DNA from 3 places in the Rosenbergiella sp. YN46 genome. Region 2 is predicted to be linked to each of the others. Evidence: riboswitches for the same ligand, from Rfam matches in the RefSeq annotation. Region 2 holds a riboswitch; each other region holds the start of a gene.
What was found. Region 2 has a riboswitch for thiamine pyrophosphate ahead of thiC (phosphomethylpyrimidine synthase ThiC). Riboswitches for the same ligand answer to the same signal wherever they lie in the genome.

Region 1 (2,190 bases), on a different contig from region 2:
TAATCAGCTAAAAATTCACGCGTTCGACGACTATTTCGGTTACCGCGCCCTGATTGACGAAGTGAATTTCTGGGTACTACCGGAAATCGGCGAAGACCTCAGCTGCGGCGTACAGCTCGAAGGCAGCGGCGATAGCGAAAAAGCCGTGGAGAGCCGGCTGGAGGAAGGGTGCTACTATATTTTGTTCGACGCGCGCTCGGAATCGGGTCGCAGGGACGATGTGAAACGCTGGATTAATCATGTTCTTTCTCCGGTCAGCCTGATCTATCGGGCCGGTGAACAATATCAGCGCTACTGGTTTCCGGCCTGGGGGCTGTTGCCACGCTGGCATCACGCTCAACCTCCGGAGCCGGTTGAAAAACCGGACGGCCTCGACGCTATCACGCTAACCTTCTACCGCGATCACGCCGAACATCAGATCCTGGGAAACATCATGGGGAAATTACTGGCCGAACACGGGGTGAAGCTGATCGTTAAAGAAGTGGACTATGACCAGTGGCATAAAGGCAATGATATCAGCGATATCTGGCTGAACAGCGCCAACTTCACTCTGCCGCTGGAATTTTCGCTATTTGCCCACCTGTATGAAGTGCCGCTACTCCAGCACTGCATTCCCGGCGACTGGCATGAAGAGGCGCGCCGCTGGCGGGCGGGTGAGCTGGATCTGGCCGAATGGTGCCGCCAGCGCCTTAATCGCCTTGAAATCCAGCCGCTTATCCATCACTGGCTGATACTCCAGGGCCAGCGTAGCATGCGTGGCCTGCGGATGAACACCCTGGGCTGGTTCGACTTTAAATCCGCCTGGTTCGCGCCGCCAGACGTTTAAGTTTTCGGGCATACAGGCTGTTGTCGTCATCCGCCAAAGAGAGGGAGCATCTCCCATAATCTCTCTTTGGCGACGACAGACGTATCAGGCAGATCGGCCCGGTAGCCGCCCCATCAGAGACGGTTTCCTTAATCTCCTTCGCGTCTTTCGCTATGCGAGCGAACTCATTACAATGTGGGCCATTCTCAACGGGGTGCTATGTGCTGAGAGATACCCGTCGAACCTGATCCGGATAACGCCGGCGAAGGGATTTGAGGCCACGCCCAAAATCCTTTGCCACCCAATACTGGAGTGCAAAGTGCTGAATAAACTGCTACCGCTGCTCACACTGGTCGCCCTGCCCGTCTTTGCGAGTCCGCAGCTCACCGTCTATACCTATGACTCTTTCGCCGCCGACTGGGGCCCCGGCCCGGCCATTAAAAAAGCCTTCGAAGCCGACTGCGATTGTACCCTGAAGTTTGTGGCGCTGGAGGACGGAGTCGCCCTGCTTAATCGCCTGCGAATGGAAGGTAAAAACAGCAAAGCGGATGTGGTACTGGGCCTGGACAATAATCTGCTGGAAGCGGCCACCCAAAGCGGCCTGTTCGCCAAAAGCGATGTCGACACCCGCCACCTGACGCTACCTGGCGGATGGCAAAACGACACCTTCGTGCCTTACGACTACGGCTGGTTCGCTTTCGTATATGATAAAAACCGCCTGAAAAATCCCCCCGCAAGCCTGAAAGAGCTGGTGGAAAGCGCCCAGAAATGGCGGGTTATCTATCAGGATCCCCGAACCAGCACTCCGGGGCTGGGGCTACTGCTGTGGATGAAACAAGTCTATGGAGACAAAGCGCCCGACGCCTGGCAAAAACTGGCGCGTAAAACCGTCACCGTGACCCGGGGCTGGAGCGAATCCTGGGGGCTATTTCTGAAAGGCGAAGGGGATCTGGTGCTTAGCTACACCACCTCTCCAGCCTATTCGCTTATTGAAGAACATAAAGATAACTACGCCGCCGCTAACTTTAGCGAAGGGCACTATATGCAGGTAGAAGTGGCGGCCCGCCTGAAAAGCAGCAAGCAGCCAGAGCTGGCCCAAAAATTTATGCAGTTTGTGGTATCAAAGGCGTTCCAGCAGACCATCCCCACCGGCAACTGGATGTATCCGGTAAGCCCGGTCTCACTGCCCGAAGGCTTTAATACGCTGATGCGTCCCCAAAAGACGTTACAGTTTACGCCTCAGCAGGTAGCGACACAGCGCACCGCCTGGATTGATGAATGGCAGCGCGCCCTCAGCCGCTGATTCCCGGCTGGCTGAAACCGGGGCTGCTCGCCGCCGGGCTGGTACTCGGCGTGGCGCTGGCCGCCTTCGGCGCCCTGTGGTT
Region 2 (2,190 bases):
CGATTTTTGTCAGCTCGCCCAGGGTATGTAGTTCGGCGAACTGGGCCTCGTCATTGGCGTCCTGGATCGATCCGGGGCGCAGACCGTCGCCCAGCGACAGGGAAACGTCATAGGCGCTACAGATCTCGCAGATTTCGCGGAAGTGCTGGTAGAGGAAGTTTTCCTGATGATGCGACAGGCACCATTTGGCCATGATGGAGCCGCCGCGTGACACAATGCCGGTCAGGCGTTTGGCTGTCATCGGTACATAGCGTAACAGGACGCCCGCATGAATCGTAAAGTAATCGACGCCCTGTTCCGCCTGTTCCAGCAGCGTATCGCGGAACATTTCCCAGGTCAGATCCTCGGCAATGCCGTTCACCTTCTCCAGCGCCTGATAGATGGGCACCGTACCAATCGGAACCGGGCTATTTCGCAGTATCCATTCACGGGTTTCGTGAATATAACGCCCGGTAGAGAGATCCATTACGGTATCAGCCCCCCAGCGGGTGGCCCAGACCAGTTTTTCGACCTCCTCTTCAATGGAAGAGGTCACCGCGGAGTTACCAATGTTGGCATTGATTTTTACCAGGAAGTTACGGCCGATAATCATCGGTTCGGACTCAGGATGATTAATATTGGCGGGAATAATCGCGCGTCCGGCGGCCACTTCATCACGCACGAATTCTGGCGTGATATTCTGCGGTAGATGAGCGCCGAAGCTTTCGCCGGGATGCTGCTGGCGCAGTACCTCGCCGCGAATGCGCTCGCGACCCATGTTTTCGCGCAGGGCGATAAATTCCATCTCTGGCGTGACGATGCCCCGGCGGGCGTAATGCAACTGCGTGACTCGTTTGCCCGTAAGAGCGCGGCGCGGAGGCAGCAGACCGGTAAAACGCAGTTCGTCCAGACCGTCGTCCGCCAGTCGTGCTTTGGTATAGCTGGAGCTGCGATCGTCAAGCAGAGCAGTATCATTACGCGCGTCAATCCACGGCTGACGTAGCTTCGCCAGTCCTTCGCGAACATTAATGGCGATATCCGGATCGCCATAAGGGCCGGAGGTATCGTAGACCGGCACCGGCTCGTTCTCTTCGTACTGCGGATTCACTTTATCGCCGCCGATGGGGGTCGGGCTCATCTGAATTTCGCGCATCGGAACCTGGATATCCTGACGGGAGCCGGTCAGATAGATGCGGCGGGAATTGGGGAAGTTGGTGCCTTCCAGGGTATCGATAAACTGCTGGGCGGCGGCGCGCTGTTCGCGGCGATTAGGTTTTGCTGGTAAAGACATAGCTCGTTCCGGTTTAGATGACTGGAAGTGGCTTGTCAGAACAACGGAATGAGTAACAGGCATGGGCGCAGGTGCGCACGGACGAAATTACTCTTGTTCCCTTCGCAGGTTTTAACCTGATCAGGTTCCGCGGATCCCGAATTAACGGTCTCAGCCCGTGCGTGGCACTGGGCACTCCGACAAGATAAAAGGCCTGCTCCCTTCAATCGGGCAGGCCATATGTAAACTACGCGTTAATGAAAGGGAACTCAAGCCGGTCGTGCAAAATGTCCGCAATCATTAGCGCTGTCCAGACTATCACCCAGCGCTAAAACGATCAGGCGATCTTCCAGCGTAAAGCGGGAGTCCATGGATTCGCCAAGCTTCGAAAGCACCTGGTGGAATTCCAGACAGTTGTCGTGATCGATGGCGATCTCCAGATGTGAATCGTAATAATCCATGATCTGTTGGGTATTTGCTTCCAGTTGAGTCCAGACCTGCCCGGCGCAGGAACGGGACTCTCCCTCTTCCATTTCGCGGATAATACGTTCATAAATATTGAAGTGGCCGCAGGAGAGATAATCCACCAGACGCTGGCAGTAATCATCCAGCGCCATTTCATCCAGCGCAGAGAGCGATCCTTTGCCGGGTTTAAGCCCGACCAGGTTGTAATACGCCACTAACAGCTGCTTGCGATCCTGCAGTAAACGATCGATCAACTCATTACAACCACCAACGCGCTCTGTCAGTCTTTCCAGTTGGTTTAGCATGATTGACTCCGTGAGTTATATGATTAAAACGCTAAGTGACCTGGAATGTAAAAACAATGTTAAAAGAGTGCCAGTGAAGCTGAGGTCGTGCAAGAGATTATGGAACATATAGTAGAAAAATTAGACTATGGTTGGTGGTTCGTCAGCCATCAACAGAAATTATGGCTGCCG
Region 3 (2,190 bases), on a different contig from region 2:
AGTCATCATAACGTGGACGCAGCGCCGCCAGCGCCGATGAAAGCGTACAGCCAGTGCCATGGGTGTTTTTGGTCCGCACCCTTGGCGCGGTAAAGCGCTGAGCGCCATCGCGAGTAAACAGCCAGTCCGGGCTTTCGGCATCGTCCAGATGGCCGCCCTTCATCAGTACCGCCTCGCAGCCCAGGGCCATTAGCGCTTCCCCCTGCAGATGCATCTCGCGTTCGCTGGTCGCCATCGGCGCTTCCAGCAGTGCCGCGGCCTCCGGCAGATTCGGGGTGATTAACGACACCCGGGGCAGCAGATGTTCGCGCAGCGCCGAAACCGCCGAAGGCGACAGCAGCGGATCGCCGCTTTTCGCCAGCATCACGGTATCCAGCACCACGACAGGCGGCTGCCAGTACGCCAGCCGCTCCGCTACCGCTTCGACAATATCGGTTTCCGCCAGCATGCCGATCTTTACCGTATCAATACGCAGATCGCTGAACACCGAGTCAAGCTGGGCCGCCACAAAATCGGGCTCGATACGATAGACCGACTGCACGCCGCGCGTGTTCTGGGCCACCAGCGCGGTTATCACGCTGGCGCCATAAGCGCCAAGCGCAGAAAAGGCTTTCAGATCCGCCTGGATACCCGCCCCGCCGCTGGGGTCGGTACCGGCAATGGTCAGGGCGTTAATGCGCTTCATGCCAGCACCTCCTCATTCAGTTGCCATAACGCATCAAGGAAGCGCGGAACAAAGCTCCCCGGCCCCTGGCTACGGGCAACGGCTATCTCCCCGGCGCGGGTCATTATCCGACAACCGGCAGCGACATTTTCCAGACGCTCGCCCGGCAGTGCGCAGCAGGCCGCCGTCAGCGCAGAAAGCGCACAACCGGTGCCCACCACCCGGGTCATCATGATATCGCCGCCGGGCACCTCCAGAATACGTTCGCCGTCGGTGATGTAATCCACCTCGCCGGTGACCGCCACCACAGCGCCGCTCTCACGGGCCAGTTGACGGGCCGCAGGCAGCGCAACCCGCGTACTGTCGGTGCTGTCGACGCCGCGTCCCCCGCCCGGCACTCCGGCCAGCGCCAGAATTTCCGATCCGTTGCCGCGAATCACAGCAGGCTGAAGCGCCAGCACTTCCCGGGCGAAGTCGCTACGTAGCGTCAGGCCGCCCACCGCCACCGGGTCAAGCACCCATGGGCGCTGCGCCCTGCGAGCGCTGTCGATGGCGGCACGCATGGCGCTGGCTCGCTCGCGGGTCAGGGTACCGATATTGATTAAAAGCGCATTCGCGATGGCGCTAAACTGCGCCGCCTCTTGTTCATCCACTACCATGGCAGGGGAAGCCCCAAGGGCCAGCAAAACGTTAGCGGTAAAGGTCTGTACCACATCGTTGGTCATGCAGTGAACCAGCGGCGATATGGTACGAAGATGATGCAGCGTCTGCAGGACGGCCCTGCTGCTCAGTGGGTCAGATTGCATGGTGAACTCCCGACCGACGCGAAGAAGTGCGATACCGGTTCGGGCATCTGACTTCCCTACGCCGGCATTATCCGGATCAGGTCAACGGGTCTTTCTCAGCCCCGCGTCCAGTCAGCGGAGCACCCCGAGTCATTGAAAATCAAAAGATTGCGATAAAGGTTTCGTTAATCGCCGATCGGGATAATACGGGTGAGAGCCCCAGGAAACAAGAGCCAACCAGCGGTTTTCCCCATCAACCTGCCCAGAAATGCCACCGGCTACGGCCGGGGCCACACTATAAAGCAGGAATAGCAAAGCGCCTGCCGGAAAGGCAGCGACCAACCGGCAGACAAACACGTTGTCGAATGGAATCCGTCACGGCTCAAAAAAAAGGGGACGGAGTCAATATCCAAATCATTGTTCAAATAACCGCCAACCTTCAGGCGGTTATTCACTGCCAGCCAGGTAAATAGTGATCATTATCAAAAATACTCCCCCCTTCCAACCTAGAATCGGCACAAAAGCACTGGTTTTAACGTTTATTTCATGTCTGTTTCTCAATAAGGAAAAATATTATGGGATCGGTTAGCTCAGGCTCAGTTCATAAAATGGGAGTGGTCGCCCTTACGCTGGTTACCGCCTCAAATATGATGGGTTCCGGCGTATTTATGTTACCCACCAACCTTGCCGGCGTTGGTTATATATCGCTGTGGGGTTGGGTGCTTACCATTGTCGGCGTCA

Region 1: it holds a riboswitch for thiamine pyrophosphate, as region 2 does, so the genes downstream of both, thiB (thiamine ABC transporter substrate binding subunit) here and thiC (phosphomethylpyrimidine synthase ThiC) in region 2, are expected to answer to the same signal.
Region 3: it holds a riboswitch for thiamine pyrophosphate, as region 2 does, so the genes downstream of both, thiM (hydroxyethylthiazole kinase) here and thiC (phosphomethylpyrimidine synthase ThiC) in region 2, are expected to answer to the same signal.

The regions. Positions count from the first base shown of each region.
Region 1 covers NZ_JAZHEE010000008.1:90,756-92,945, reverse strand. The annotation lists gene sgrR (HTH-type transcriptional regulator SgrR) at 1-826, shown strand, start outside; TPP riboswitch at 1,006-1,094, shown strand; gene thiB (thiamine ABC transporter substrate binding subunit) at 1,125-2,108, shown strand; gene thiP (thiamine/thiamine pyrophosphate ABC transporter permease ThiP) at 2,084-2,190, shown strand, end outside.
Region 2 covers NZ_JAZHEE010000040.1:8,654-10,843, reverse strand. The annotation lists partial or broken gene thiC (phosphomethylpyrimidine synthase ThiC) at 1-1,270, opposite strand, end outside; TPP riboswitch at 1,351-1,459, opposite strand; gene rsd (sigma D regulator) at 1,519-2,019, opposite strand; gene nudC (NAD(+) diphosphatase) at 2,119-2,190, shown strand, end outside.
Region 3 covers NZ_JAZHEE010000012.1:80,363-82,552, reverse strand. The annotation lists gene thiD (bifunctional hydroxymethylpyrimidine kinase/phosphomethylpyrimidine kinase) at 1-685, opposite strand, end outside; gene thiM (hydroxyethylthiazole kinase) at 682-1,470, opposite strand; TPP riboswitch at 1,507-1,607, opposite strand; gene hdcC (histidine-histamine antiporter) at 2,025-2,190, shown strand, end outside.